Regions from separate parts of the Niveispirillum sp. KHB5.9 genome, predicted to be linked through region 2. Evidence: riboswitches for the same ligand, from Rfam matches in the RefSeq annotation. Region 2 holds a riboswitch; the other holds the start of a gene.

Region 1 (7,326 bases), on a different contig from region 2:
CCAGCATATCCAGCAGCCGGGCACTTTCCGCCGCCACGTCGCGCCCCTCCAGCATGATGTTGGTCAGCCACAGGGTCAGGCAGTCGACCAGCACGGGCCGCCCGGCGGCATCGGCGCGGGTCAGCGCCCCCACCAGATCCATCGGTTCCTCGATGGTCACCCAGCCCTCACCCCGGTCACCGCGATGATGGCGGATGCGCTCGCGCATCTCCTCATCGAAGGCCTGGGCCGTGGCGATATAGGTCCAGGGGCCGGGCAGACCGGTGATCAGGCTTTCCGCCATCCGGCTCTTGCCCGACCGCGCGCCCCCCAGCACCAGGGTCAGTTCGCCCTTCACGCCCGGCTCTCCACCGAAAGCCGTTTCCAAGGCAGCGCGAACGGCGCCCCCTCATGCCCGCCGCGCACCAGCTCGATCCCATAGACCCGGCCCAGCGCGCCAGAGTCCAGCAGCGCCTCCGGCCCGGTATCGCCCGCCACACGGCCCGCTTCATCCAGCAGGCACAGCCGCGTGCAGTGACGCAAAGCCAGCGTCAGGTCGTGCAGCACGACCACCACCGCCATGCCACCCGCCGCCAGTTCGGCCAGCAGTTCCATCACCTGCAGCTGGTGGTACGGGTCCAGACCCGCCGCCGGCTCATCGGCCAGCAGCACGGCGGGATCACCGGCCAGCGCGCGGGCCAGCATCACCCGCGCCCGCTCCCCGCCCGACAGGGTCGTGACGTTGCGGCTGGCGAACTGTGTGACGTCGCACTGTGCCATGGCGCGGTCGATGGCAGCGCGGTCGGCGGGCGACTCACCCCCCCACGGGCTGGCATGCGGCAGACGGCCCAGCGTCACCACCCGCTCCACCGTCAGCGGCCAATGGCAGGTGGCGCCTTGTTCCAGAAACCCGATGCGCCGCGCCCGCTCCGCCCGCGGCCAGTCGCCCAGCGCCTTGCCGTCCAGCGCCACCGCGCCCTGGGCTGGCAGCAGCCCGGCCATCACCGACAGCAGGGTGGATTTGCCGGCCCCGTTGGGCCCGATCAGGCCCACGCATTCCCCGGCGCCGATGGACAGATCGACCTTGTCCAGCACGGGCCGGCCACCGCGCGCGACACTGATGTTCCGGACCGTCAGCAGGCTCATCGCATCCGCTCCCTGGTTTTCAGCAGCAGGTGGAAGAAGAAGGGCGCGCCGATCAAACCGGTCACGACGCCCAGTTTCAATTCGTCATTGGTGGGCAGCAGACGCACCATGATATCCGCCGCGATCAGCAGGCAAGCCCCGGCCAGCGCCGATGGCCACAGCAGCTTCGACGGCTGGTTGCCCGTCACCCGGCGTAGCAGGTGCGGCACGACCAGCCCGACGAACCCGATACTGCCCGTCACCGCCACCGCCGCCCCCACGGCCAGCACCGTGCCGGAAATGACCCGCCAGCGCAGCCGGTTCAGATCCACGCCCAAGCTGGCCGCCGTGCGCTCCCCCAGCCCCAGCGCATCCAGCGCCCGCCCGCTGCCGCCCAGCACGATGATGCCGGCCAGGATGAAGGGTGCGGAGACCAGCAGATGGTCGTTGGTCCGGTCGGTCAGGCTACCCAGCAGCCAGAAGGCGATCTCCAGTGCCGCATGCGGATTGGGCGCCAGGTTGAGCGCCAGCGACGTCAGCGACCCTGCCAGCGTCTGCACCGCCAGGCCTGCCAGGATCAGCATCAGCACCGACGCATCCCGCCCCGCCAGCCCCTGGATCAACCCCATGGCCAGTGCGGCCCCCGCCATCCCCGCCAGCGGCAGGGCCAGCGGTGCCGTCGCCGACAGCCCGAAATAGATGGCCAGCACCGCCCCCAGCGAGGCGGACGACGACGCGCCGATCAGCGACGGTTCGGCCAGCGGGTTGCGCAGATAGCCCTGCAACGCCGCCCCCGCCATGCCCAGCCCGGCACCCACCAGCGCCCCCAGCAGAGCGCGCGGCAGCCGGATTTCCCGCGCGATCAGGGCGGCGGGGCTGGTCTGGTCGGAAAACAGGCCCGACAGCAGCTCACCCGCCGGTACGTCCGCCGGTCCGACCAGGAAGGAAGCGGAGAGCAGGAGGGGGAAGAGGATCAGGAGAAGGGGGAGGATGGGCAGCCGGGCGCTTGCTGCCGGCACCGGTTGTGTGAGGGTGGTCATGTGGCGTCTCCCGACATTCCAGCCTCATCCACCGTCACCCTGGCGAAAGCCGGGGCCCAGCGTAAGGCGCGATAGCGCCGATATGACTCATGTCGCGGCTGACGCCGCTCAGTACTGGGCCCCGGCTTTCGCCGGGGTGACGGTGGAGAAAGCGGGAACGAGGGCGCTTCCATACTGACGGCCATCCTCATTTCCCCTCCCCCAACGCTTCCCCCGCCACCCGCTTCAGCAAATCCACCCCCTCGATCGACGCCGGCGTGGCGCACAGCCAGTAGGAGATGGGGAACCCCGCCACCGCCATCCCGCCGCGCGCCCGCGTTAGGGCCGGGTGTTCCAGCACCGATTGCCCGATGCCGGGCCGGTCGGGGCGCAGACTGTCCACCACCAGCAGGTCCGGCGGCGACAGCAGCAGTGTTTCCACCGCCACCCGCCCATTCGGCCGGCCGGCCATCCGCCCGCCGATATTCTCCAGCCCCGCGGCCGCCATCATGTCATTGACGATGCCGCGCGTGCCCGGCACCTCTCCGCCCGGCCGGTATAACGCCGCCGTAGGCCGTGGACCCGGCCCGCCGCCGGCCGGCCGCGCCCGCAGATCATCGGCCAGCCGCTTGCCCTCGGCCTCCTTGCCCAGGGCCTTGGCCACCTGTTCGATCTGCGCCGGGATCTCGTCCAGCCGCTGCGCCGATTTCAGCTTCAGGATCGGCACACCCAGCCTTTCCAGCATGCCCACCGTCTGGGCGCGGGAATAGCCGCCGGCCACCACAAGATCGGGCTTCAGCATCAGCACCGCTTCCGCCGTCCCGTCATGGGTGGCGATGCCCTCGGCCTGCGCCGCATAGGGCGACAGATGCTCATCGCCCGCCAGCCGCGTCAGGCCCGCGATCTGGTCGCGGGCCCCCAGCGCCAGCAGGAACTGATCGGCGCAGAGCGATAAGGAGACTACGCGAGAAGCCGGCGCCGCCCCCACCGGGGAGGCCACAAGGGCCGCCAGCAGAAGGGCGACGCCGGTCCGCATCAGAACGTCACCGTCACACCGCCAAAGGCCGACCGGCCCGGCGCACGATAGGTGCGAACCTCCTGGTAATCCTCATCGAACAGGTTCTCCACCCGGCCGAACAGGCTGAGATTATCCAGCACGGCCCAGCGGGCGGTGAAGTCCACGACGGTGTATTCGTCCAGGATGGGCGAGGTGGCGGACGCCGTATCACGCTGCTTGCCGGCATAGCGCAGGGCAGCCCCCAGATCGATGCCCTGGGCGACGGTCCAGTCCACCGATGCGTTGATCGTGTCCTGCGGACGGCGCGGCAGGTCACGGCCCGTGCGGCGGTCCTTGGCCTCCAGATACGTGTAATTGGCCTGGATCAGCACGCTGTCGATGGGCTGCGCCTGGAAGGTCAGCTCCACACCCTTGGTCCGCGCCTTGGCCACGTTGATATAGCCGTTGGAGAACGCGATCATATTGTCATAGACATTGCGGAACAGGCTGGCGCCGAAGCTGACCTTGCCATCCAGCAGCGGCTGTTCGAAGCCGGCATCCACGCCCTTGCCCTCTTCCGCCTTCAGGCTGGTATTGCCATAGAACGGGTCGTAGAGCTGGTACAGCGTCGGCGCCTTGTTGGCGGTGCCATAGGAGGCGCGCAGGATGGTGCCCGTGGCCGGGACCTCGTACGCACCCGTGGCGCGCCAGGTGCCCTCGGTGCCGAACTGTTCATGATCATCGATGCGGCCGCCCAGGGTGACGGTCAGATCGTCGGTCAGGGCCGCCTGATACTGGGCGAAGGCCGACTTGGTGGTGACGCTGTCATCCAGGCCGGTGGTCGTGGCGGTACCCGCCGTGTTGGTGGTCTTGGCATCCTCCTCATCCACCGACAGGCCGATGGTGGCGATGTCCTTGGTCCGGACATGCAGGTTGCCCTGATAATCCAGCGCCTTGCGGCGGCTGTCGAAGGTGGAGAAGCGGTAGAAGCCCGTGGGCTCGTCGAAATCGCGGTCAGTGCTGGCATAGCTGGCGGCCAGGCTGTTCTCGAACTTGCCATCCAGCAGCGACAGGCTGGTGCTCCCTCGCACCTGCCACGTCTCCTTCTCCTGGTCCGACGGGCCGTCGCCGCCGAACGGATCGAATTCGGTGTCCAGCCAGGACCAGCCGGCATTCAGGTCGAAGCGCAGGATCTCGCTGGCCTGGAAACCGACGCGGCCGCTGACGGAGCGGGCATCGGTGCCGTCCTTCTCGTCACCCACGAAGGTGCGGGAGAAGCCATCGGTGGACAGGTTGGATGCCGACAGGGCGTAATCGGCCTGTTCGGTGCCGCCGGTCAGCGTGGCCTGCTGGCGGAACGTGCCATAGGAACCGCCTTCGATGGTGCCGCGAATCCTGGTCTCGCCTTCGCCGCGACGGGTGATAAAATTGATCACGCCGGCCATGGCGTCATTGCCGTAAAGCGCGCTCTGCGGGCCTTTCAGCACCTCGATCTTCTCGATATCGCCGGTCATCAGGCTGTTGAAGTCGAACTCGTTGTTCGCACCCGACGCGTCGTTCACTTCCACGCCGTCGATCAGCACCTTGACCATGCCGGCTTCCGATCCGCGCAGGCGGACGGTAGAGGTACTGCCCAACCCGCCATTGCGGGAGATGGACACGCCCGGCAGGCGCTTCAGCAGGTCGATGGCCTGCACCTGCTGCCGGCGCTCGATCTCGGCACTGTCGATGACATTGACGGTGCTGCCCACGCGCGCCTGTGCCGTCGGCACCTTGTTGGCGGTGACGATGATCTCTGCCACCTGGGTCGGCTCGGCCAGGGCGGCCGTGGCGGACAGGATGGCGGCGGCACCCAGCAGGGTGGCGCGGAAAAGGTTAATTCGGCTCACTTCTAAGACTCCGATCCGTTCTTTTTCTGACGAATCCGGAGGATGCGCATGCAGCCGGCATCGACAGCGCCCCCATTGCCGGGAACACCTGCCTTCACACCGTTATCTGGTCCTGGCGATGGCCTGAAGCAGGCCCTTTCTACAAAGCCGTTCCACCCGCGCACTCCCTCGGAAGCGCCGGCGCGAAACGGTAAACCGTCCCATCGGGGCACCCCGCCCAATGGCCGCGCGACGCATTGCCGATGGCAGGTCTCCTGGCTCGCGGGTCACAGCGTCAGCCCGGCCTTCCCAGTTTCCCAGTGGCCATGTCGGGCTTCGCTAACCGCTTACAGTTGCGGGGGCAGCCGCGGAATTTAACCGCATTCCCTTTTCACCCCTTTTGCAAGGGGAACCATCGATGAACGGGTCTTACCGCGCCTGCGAAGGGGGCGCAAGGGAACCCTTATCGACGCCCGGCATGCCACCCCCGTGGGGGCGGCATGGACCGTGGAAGAGGCTACCCTCTCCTGATCCCGATGAGCTGGGTCATTGGGATCAGGTCGGCGGCGATCGCCGCCGCGCCGCACGTGCGGCGTAGCCAAGCCGCCGGATGGCGGCGCCCGGCGACTGAGGGAGCCTTTAAATGGGTTTAATACCCTGCCCGTAATTGAAGAAGCTGTCCGGATCGACCTGCTTCTTCACTTCGCGCAGGCGGGTATAGTTGGCGCCGTAATAGGCGCCGGCCCAGTCATCCAGGGTCGGGTCGGGGAAGTTCTGATAGGCGCCGATCGCCGAACAGGTCTTGTTGGCCAGGGCGTAGAAATCCTTCTGCCAGGCCAGGTTCTCGTCGATCAGCCCCTGCGGATCGGACGTCTGCCACCAGTTCATTTCCACCGAGAACAGCCAGTCGTAGCCGCGATGGACGTAAGCCGTGGCGTCGGGTTTCACATCATTGATGACCCCGCCCGTCTGGAAGAACTTGAACGCCACGGGCATGGAGGTGCCGGGCATGGCCTTCGCCGCCTCGAACATCGCATCCACCGCCGCGCGGGTGATGCGGGCGGAATGCATGTAGCTGGATTTCTCCTGATAATAATAAGGGAAGGTCTCTTCCGACAGGAAATCCTGGGCCACCCAATAGGGGATGTCCTCGTGCACGGTGCGCTTGTCGGCACGTTCCCACAGGGGGCCGAATATCTGCTTCAGACTGGTGCCCTTGGTCTTGTGCAGCTGCGCCAGGATCGACACGTTGCTGCCCACACCCTGGCACCGCTGCTGGATGCTGGGCAGGGTGATGTTGATTTTGCTGCCGAAACTGTCGGGCGCCGCCGGCAGCCGCTGCAGCAGGTCATACACCACCCCGGCCTGGTCCTTGGTCCAGGTCAGTTGACAGACCGACACCGTATCGACGGGAAAGGTCTGCAGGGTGAAGTCGGTATTGATGCCGAAATTGCCCCCGGCTCCGCCCCGGCAGGCCCAATAGAGGCCGCTGTCCTGCTTGTCATCGGCCTCATGGCGTTCCCCGTCGGCGGTGACCAGCGACGTGGACCGCAGCAGGTCGGATGCCACCCCGTAGCGGCGCATGTTGAAACCGATGCCGCCACCCAGCAGGAACCCCGCCGCCCCCACCGCGTCGCAGCGGCCATGGGTGATGGTACGGCCCAACCGTTCCAGCTCCTTATAGACCAGGGAATTGATGGTGCCGCCCTTGACCCGGACGATGCCGTTCTTCTTGTCCAGAACCTCGACACCCGCCATCAGCGACATGTCGATCAGCAGGCCATTGGTGGCCGAATATCCGGCATAATTATGCCCGCCCGACCGCACGCGGAAGGGCAGCCCCTGCTGCTTGACCCAGCGGATGGCGGCCTGCACATCCTCCGTCTTCAGACAGCGGGCGATGCCCATGGGCAAGGTGCCGTAGCGCAGATTGTTGGGCCGGCAGACATCACCGAAGAACGGGTCCAGTGGCGTCAGCACCCCGCCGCTGACCTGGGCCGCCAGGTCCTTCCAGGCCGATGGCGGCGGACAGGCATCGCGCGGTGTGGCGGCCAGTGCCGTCGCTGCCCAGGGCAGCGACGGGACCAGCGGCGCCACCGCCGCGAACTTCCCCAACCCCACCAGGAAATTGCGGCGCGACGGCACAACATTCTGCAGCATGATGCCTCTCCCCCGAACATATTATCGTTCAGGTTTATATGGGCATATGCCAATCCCGTCAACGCGGGGTTGTGGTCATTTTCGCGCTAAAGTATTATTTTGAATCCGGAATGATGACAATTATCGAAAATCATCTATTTCGACCCCGAAACGCTTCAGCTTGTCGTAGAGCGTTTTC
Region 2 (7,326 bases):
ACTCGACCAGGGCGGTATAGAGGTTGGGCGTCTCCGCCGTCCAGGACTTCACCCCCGGCACGGTCGCGTTCAAGGTGACGGTGCGTTCCGCCTTGCCCGACCCGACCCTCACCTGCTTGACCAGCACTTCCCGCCCGCCATCGAACAGGGTAACGCGCGCCGTGGAAGTCTGCTGCGACGGGGTGATGGCGACATCGACGGACAGGATGCCGTCGCGATAATCCTTGTCCAGGCCGGCGCGCACGAACAGGTCGCGGACACGGGTCTTGGGTGCGGCAACCAGCCGGACGGAGCGTTCGATCCCCGATACCCGCCAGAAATCCTGATCCTCCAGGTATGAACCGTCGGACCAGCGGAACACCTGGATGGCCACCATGTTGCGACCGGGCTTCAGGAAGCGGGTGACGTCGAATTCGCTGGGAAGCTTGCTGTCCTCTGCGTAACCCACCTTCTGCCCGTTGACCCAGACATAATAGGCGGCACCGGCGGCACCGATATGCAGGATGACATCCTGCCTGTCCCAGATTGCCGGCAGGTCGAAATCGCGACGGTAGGAGCCGACACTGTTCATCTCATGCGGGATCAGCGGCCGGTTGGGCGGGTGGGGATAGATCACATTGTTGAAACGCGCCTGATCGTACCCTTCGGCCTGCCACATGGCCGGCACCTTGATCTCCTTCCAGGCGGAGACGTCGTAATCCGGCTTCTCGAACCCGGCGGGCAGCGCCAGGGCGGAGGGGGAGAAGTTGAACTTCCACAGCCCGTCCAGCGACAGATGCCGCGCCGATGCCGCCCGGTTGCCGGCCAATGCCGCTTCCCGCGTCTCATACGGGAACATGGTGGCGCTGGCCGGCAGGCGGCCGCGTTCATTGACCACCGGGTTCTCCCAATCGGGGCGGGAGGGATCGATCTGCACCGGCTCCACCTTGGGCTCCGGCGCAGCATAGGCTCCGGTGGCGAAACCGACGGCCAGGGCCAGACCGGACAGGTATGCGGAACGCGACATCATCTCCCCCCGAATTGATTATCTGAGATCGTTACCTGGGTATGATTAGTATGATAATTTTTGGCAACAGAAATGATGCCGACGGGTCCCAACCGTTCCCCGCCCGCATGATTCTGTTTGCGCTGGCGCAAATTCGATCGATGCGTCCCGGCCTAGGATGGGGCTTGTCCTTATAGCCCCCGAGGCCCCGGAATGTCCGCCCGTTTTGAAGATATCTCGTCTCCACCGCCCGCCCGGCTGGCGCTTTTCGCCTATGGGTTCCGGCCCTTCTTCCTGGCGGCGGGGCTGCATGCCGTGGCCGCCGTCACCTCGTGGCTGATCGTGTTGCGCACCGGTGCCAGGCCACAGGGGCTGGGCGATCCCGTGGCCTGGCATGCGCATGAGATGCTGTTCGGCTTCGCTGCGGCCGCCATCGCCGGCTTCCTGCTGACGGCGGTGCCGAACTGGACGGGGGAGCGCGGCTTTGCCGGCGGACGGCTGATGGCCTTGGCCGGCCTGTGGCTGGCCGGCCGGCTGGCGCTGAACCCGCTGGCGCCGCTGCCGGCGGTACCGGCCGCGATCATCGATCTGGCCTTCTTCCCTTCCCTGGCCGCCCTGGTCCTGCCGTCGATCATCAAGGCGCGGACGAAGCGCAATTATGTGCTGGTGTTGTTGCTGGGGTTCCTGACGGTGGCCGGAGCGCTCTACCACCTGGACCGGCTGAACCTGCTGGCGGGGGCCTGGACCCATGGCAAGGCGCTGGGCATCGGCATGGTGTTGCTGATGGTGTCGCTGATCGGTGGCCGCATCGTCCCCTCCTTCACCAGCAGCGCCCTGCGCCGGATCGGACGACCCGTGGAGATCGCCCCCTTCGGCTGGGTCGACAGGGCGGCGCTGGCCGGCATCGTGCTGATGGTCGTGGCCGACATGGTGCAGCCTGACGGTATCCTGCCCGGCATCGCCGCCCTGGTGGCCGCCATCGCCCATGGGCTGCGCCTGTCGCGCTGGCATGGGCTGAAGACCCTGGGCCAGCCGATCCTGTGGGTGCTGCACCTGGCCTATGCCTGGATACCGGTGGGGCTGCTGCTAAAGGCGGCCTGGCTGCTGGTGGGGATCGGGCTGGGGCAGGCCTGGACGCATGCCATCACGGCGGGCGCCTTCGCCACCATGATCCTGGCCGTGATGTCGCGCGCGGCACTGGGCCATACCGGCCGCGATATCGTGGCGGCAAGGCCCACGGTGGCGACCTATCTGCTGCTGACGCTGGCGGCGGGCGTGCGGGTGGCGGCACCCGTCCTGCCCGACCCGATGCTGGCCCATGCCATCGCCGGCACCTGCTGGCTGGCGGCTTTCGGGCTTTACCTGCTGGTCTATGCTCCGATCCTGGTCCTGCCGCGCGCCGATGGTCGGCCAGGGTGAAAGCCCATGGCGTTTCGTCTATGCTGGCCGCTTCCGCAAGCCGGTATGATGACCCCATGGAAAAGCCCAAGCCCGATCCTTCCCTGCTGCGCGCCATGCAGATGTTCGCGGGCCTGGATGAACAGGTCCTGGGCGCGGTGATGGCGCAGGGCCAGGCGCGGCTGGTGCCCAAGGGCAGCATCGTCTTCAAGCAGGGCGACGTGGCCACCACCTGCCACGCCCTGATCGACGGGCGCATCAAGATCCAGCAGACCGGTCCCGACGGGCAGCAGGTGGTGGTGCAGTTCGTGGGGCCGGGGGAGATGTATGGCACGCTCGCCATGTTCCTGTCCGGATATCCCGGCGACGCCATCGCCGTCACCGACAGCGTGGAACTGGTCTGGTCGGTGGACAGCATGAAGGCACTGATGCTGGCCCACCCGCGCATCGCCCTGAACACCATGGCTATGCTGGGCAACCGGCTGGAAGATATGCACACCCGCGTCAGGCAATTATCCACCCAGCGGGTGGAACGCCGCGTCGCCTATACGCTGCTGCGGTTGGCGCGGCAGGCCGGGCGGGCGGTGGAAGTCGGGGTGGAGATCGACTTCCCCCTCACCCGCCAGGATCTGGCGGAGCTGACCGGCACCACCCTGCACACGGTCAGCCGCATCCTGTCCGCCTGGGAAAGTGCCGGCGTCACCGCCGGCGCGCGTCAGCATATCGTGGTGGTGAAAGCCGAGGCGCTTGTCGCCATCGCGGAAGACTTGCCCGCTCAGACCTGACCGGCCAACGCCGCCAGCCCGACCAGGGCAACCGCCCCGCCCAGCAGGCGCGGCAGCTTGCCGGCGATCCAAGCGCGGTGACGCAGCAGCAGCGCCGCACCCAGCGCGATCACCGACTGGATCACCGCCAGCCCCAGCAGGTAGACCACGATCGGCGTCGTCTCCGCCCCGAAGATCGACTCACCGTAAGCGTAGCCATGGAACAGGCCGGCAATCGCGAACAGCACGGCCCAGGCCGCCACGGGCAGGGCCCGGCCGCTGGCGATCGCCCCGCCGGCCACCAGCACCGACAGGCCCACGACGATCTCTGCCGCCGGCAGGTTCATGCCTGCGACATGCACGCCCACGCCCAGGCAGGACAAGGCCACGAACAGCACCGGCAGCATCAGGGGCAGCCGGGCAACGGCCACGGCCAGACCGGCGGCCAGGATGAAGGCCAGATGGTCCGGCCCGATGATCGGATGGCCCAGGCCGGACAGCAGACCCTGGGTGAAGGTGGCGGGCATTTCGCCATCCATCATGTGATGGGCGAAGGCCGGGCTGGCAGCCAGGACGACACTGGACAAGGCGGCGCCGCAGGCCGTGGCGCGGCGGAACAGAAGCGACATACTTCCTCCTTTGCGTCCTCCCTCCGAGGACGGTCTTGGCTATGGTTCCACCGGCAGGTCTCCTGGCTTGCGGCTGATGGCGCACCCGATCCGCCTTCCCGGCCTTGAAGGGGCCAGTGGCATGATGGACATGATGCTCGCCGCTCACAGTTGCGGGGGCAGCCGCGGCGCAAGGCTGGTGGAGGTCCGGCCCGTCCCGCGTTCCCTTTTCATGCCGGTATTGAAACCGGCAACCGTTGGAAGCGGCGGCACTATGGACCGGACCCGGCATGGTTGACAAGCGGGAGTGCCACCGGTCTATTGCCGGCCCATGACCGACCCGAACGCCCCCCGCCCCACCGTTTCTGTCTGCCGGTCCTGCCGGGGAAGCAATCCCGACCTGCCCCCCGAACAGCGGCCGGGTGTGGTGCTGTCCCAGGGCCTGTGTGCGGTGGAGCCCGGTGACGTTGCGGTGCAGGTGGTGGATTGCCTGGGCAATTGCAATCGCGGCCCCTCGGTGGCGCTGCAATGTGCCGGGCGCTGGCAATATCTGTTCGGGGAAATCGATCCCGTCACCGGCCCCGCCGACCTGCTGGCCGCCGCCCGCCTGCTGGCGGTATCGACGGACGGGCTGCTGCCCTGGCGCGAGCGACCGCCGGCCCTGAAAAAAGGCCTTATCGCCCGCCTGCCGCCGCTTCAGTCACCGTAACCGGCCTTCAACCGGGTCAGATCGGCGCGTGTGCTGTTGCGGCGCGGATGCCAGAGGCCGCGGCGCATGGCTTCCTCCAGCCGGGTTGCGATGTGCCCGGCTGCCGCCGGGTTCTCCGCTCGCAGGAAATCCGACACCGCGACATCGGCCACATAGGCATCGAACAACAGGTCGAACTGGTGCGACCGCACGGCGCCGGCCAGGGCGGCGAGCGCGAAGGCGCTGTCCACGGCCACCGCCATCTCCGCCGCTCCGGCATAGCCATGGCGCGTCATGGCGGCGATCCAGCGCGGGTTGGCGGCGCGGCCGCGCAGGGTTCGCGTCACTTCCTCCACCAGGGTCCGCACCGTAGTTCGTTCGGAGTCCGCAGTATCAAGATGGTAAATGGCCGGATCGGCTCCCAGACTTTCCGCCGCCGCCGCGAACCCGCCCTCGAACGCGATCATGCCGTCATTGTTCAGGATATCATTGTCGTGATGGTCCTGGGCATGCACCAGGGCGTCGCTGCCCTGTACCCGCCGGCGCCATTGCAGGGGCAGTGGTACACCGTCCAGCCCTTGCCCATAGGCATGACAGGAACCATCCAGATAGGAGGCCCCCAGTTCCGACCGTCCATGCCAGCCGCCATCGGCGATCAGCGCGCCCACGGCCCCGTCATAGGCACCGGCCGCCGCACCGAAGATACGCGCCGTCGCGTGCCGTTCGGCCACATCCACCGGCAGGCCCGTTGCCACCAGATCCCCCGCCTCCCGCCGCACATGCAGGGCCAGCGGGTTGATGTCCTCCCCCTCCGCCAGTGCAGCGACGGCCGCCACGGCGCGGTCGAACAGCGCCAGCTGCTGGGCAAACATGTCGCGGAACAGGCCGGAGATGCGCAGGGTGACATCCACCCGCGGTCTGCCTAGCACTCCGGCCGGCAGCAGTTCCATCCCCGTCACCCGGCCCGACGCCCCCTCCCAGCAGGGGCGCACGCCCAGCAGCGCCAGGGCCAGGGCCAGATCCTCCCCACCCGTGCGCAGGGCCGGACTGCCCCAGCAATCGACCACCAGCCGCTTGGGCCAATCGCCCTGGTCCTGCAAATGCCGGGTCAGCACCCCATCCGCCGCCTTCCAGCCCAGGGCCCAGGCGGTGGGCGTGGGCACGGCACGCGGATCGAGTGCAAACAGGTTGCGCCCGCTGGGCAACGTGTCGGCCCGGCCGCGTGACGGCGACCCGCCCGGACCCGGCCGCACGAAACGCCCGTCCAGCCCCGCCAGCAGCGCCGCCATCTCCGCATCGGCACTGGCGGCGATGCGTGGTGCGATCCGGTCATGCAGCCCGGCCAGGATGCAAGGCACACGGTCCCAGCCGGGATCGGGTCGGGCGGTACCGTCCAGCAGCGCCGCCGCCAGCCTTTCCAGCCCCGCCCGCACCCGGCCGCAGGTCAGGGGCACACCCTCCACCCAGGCGCCCAACGCCATGGGTATCCCTTGTATCCATGACGACTCCGGCGGGGCCGACATCAGGGCGCCGACATCATCGGTCAGGTCCATATCCAGCGCCAGGGCCGGCGGCAGGGCGGCGTCCGCCCCCTCCCCCCGTCCGCGCGGGAAGCGGGCAAGGGCGGCCAGCAGCCTTGCCTCGCCCTTCGCCTCCTGCCGGCGGCCGAAGACATGCAGCCCGTCGCCGATCTGCATATCCTTGATATCGCAGAGATGCGCATCCAGCCGCGTCAGCATGGATTCCGGATCGGCATCGGGCGTGAAGCCCAGATCGGCCGCCACGCCCGTGCCCCAGGCCAGTTCCAGGATACGGTCACGCAGCGGCGGCAGGCGGCGCGGGTCCAGGCTGGCCGCCTGCGCGAACTCATCCAGCGCCTGTTCCAGGGCGGCCAGATCGCCATGCAGCCCCGCCGGCATCGGCGGCGGCGGCAGGTGCCCGACCAGCACGGCCCCCAGCCGGCGGCGAGCCTGCACCCCCTCACCCGGATTGTTCAACACGAACGGGTAGAGGCAGGGCACCGATCCCAGCGCCAATTCCGGCCAGCAATCCGCCGACAGCGCCACCGCCTTGCCCGGCAGCCATTCCAGCGTGCCATGCGCCCCCACCTGCACCATGGCATGGATGGCGATGCGCTGGCGCAGCCAGAGATGGAAGGCCAGATAGCCATGGCTGGGCGGGGTATCGGGATCGTGATGCTGGCTGCTGGAAAGCAGTCCATGCCCACGCGATGGCTGCACCGCCACCAGCACTTTGCCGCAGCGGACAACGGGGAAGCGGAACCCGTCCCCGGCGAATAGCGGGTCACTTTCCTCAGTTCCCCAGGTGCCATTGATACGCCCGCGAACCCCATCACCGGCCAGCAGGCGATAATCCGCCAGCGACAGCGCCGCCCAATCCGGTGCCGGACCGGCCAGCGTCACCATCATACCGTCCGGCGCCGGGGCCGCATCATACCCCGCCGCGCCCAACGCCGTCAGGATCGCCCCAACGCTGGCCGGCGTGTCCAGCCCCACGGCATAGCCCACGCCGCCCCGCCCCGGATAGTTGGACAGGACCAGCGCCAGCCGCCTTTCGGCCTTGGGCGTACGGGCCAGCAGGGCCCAGGCCGCCACCCGGTCGGCCAGGGCGTCGATCCGGTCGGGCAGCGGCCGGCTGACCACCGGCGCATATTGCAGGTCGGGATCGAACAAAGCTTCCGCCTTGAAGGCCACGGCCGGGCCGGGGCAACGCCCATCCATCTCCGGCAGCACGATATTCATCGCCAGATCGGCCGGCCCCAGTCCGGCGGTGCCCGCCCGCCACGCTTCCTGTGTGCCGATGGACAGAACCATCTGCAGCACCGGCGCATCGGCCGCATCCAGGGGCGAGATGTCGGCCCCC

The links. Region 2 has a riboswitch for cobalamin ahead of ACM9HJ_RS28420 (HupE/UreJ family protein). Riboswitches for the same ligand answer to the same signal wherever they lie in the genome.
Region 1: it holds a riboswitch for cobalamin, as region 2 does, so the genes downstream of both, ACM9HJ_RS00035 (TonB-dependent receptor plug domain-containing protein) here and ACM9HJ_RS28420 (HupE/UreJ family protein) in region 2, are expected to answer to the same signal.

The regions. Positions count from the first base shown of each region.
Region 1 is NZ_JBLTYX010000001.1:6,704-14,029, reverse strand. Features, by position in the region: gene cobU (bifunctional adenosylcobinamide kinase/adenosylcobinamide-phosphate guanylyltransferase) at 1-337, opposite strand, end outside; gene ACM9HJ_RS00050 (ABC transporter ATP-binding protein) at 334-1,125, opposite strand; gene ACM9HJ_RS00045 (FecCD family ABC transporter permease) at 1,122-2,144, opposite strand; gene ACM9HJ_RS00040 (ABC transporter substrate-binding protein) at 2,332-3,159, opposite strand; gene ACM9HJ_RS00035 (TonB-dependent receptor plug domain-containing protein) at 3,159-5,009, opposite strand; cobalamin riboswitch at 5,236-5,420, opposite strand; gene ACM9HJ_RS00030 (FAD-binding oxidoreductase) at 5,628-7,148, opposite strand; gene ACM9HJ_RS00025 (sigma-54-dependent transcriptional regulator) at 7,269-7,326, opposite strand, start outside.
Region 2 is NZ_JBLTYX010000029.1:44,857-52,182, forward strand. Features, by position in the region: gene ACM9HJ_RS28405 (glycoside hydrolase family 2 TIM barrel-domain containing protein) at 1-1,006, opposite strand, end outside; gene ACM9HJ_RS28410 (NnrS family protein) at 1,199-2,404, shown strand; gene ACM9HJ_RS28415 (Crp/Fnr family transcriptional regulator) at 2,461-3,168, shown strand; gene ACM9HJ_RS28420 (HupE/UreJ family protein) at 3,159-3,776, opposite strand; cobalamin riboswitch at 3,811-4,029, opposite strand; gene ACM9HJ_RS28425 (DUF1636 family protein) at 4,087-4,464, shown strand; gene cobN (cobaltochelatase subunit CobN) at 4,452-7,326, opposite strand, start outside.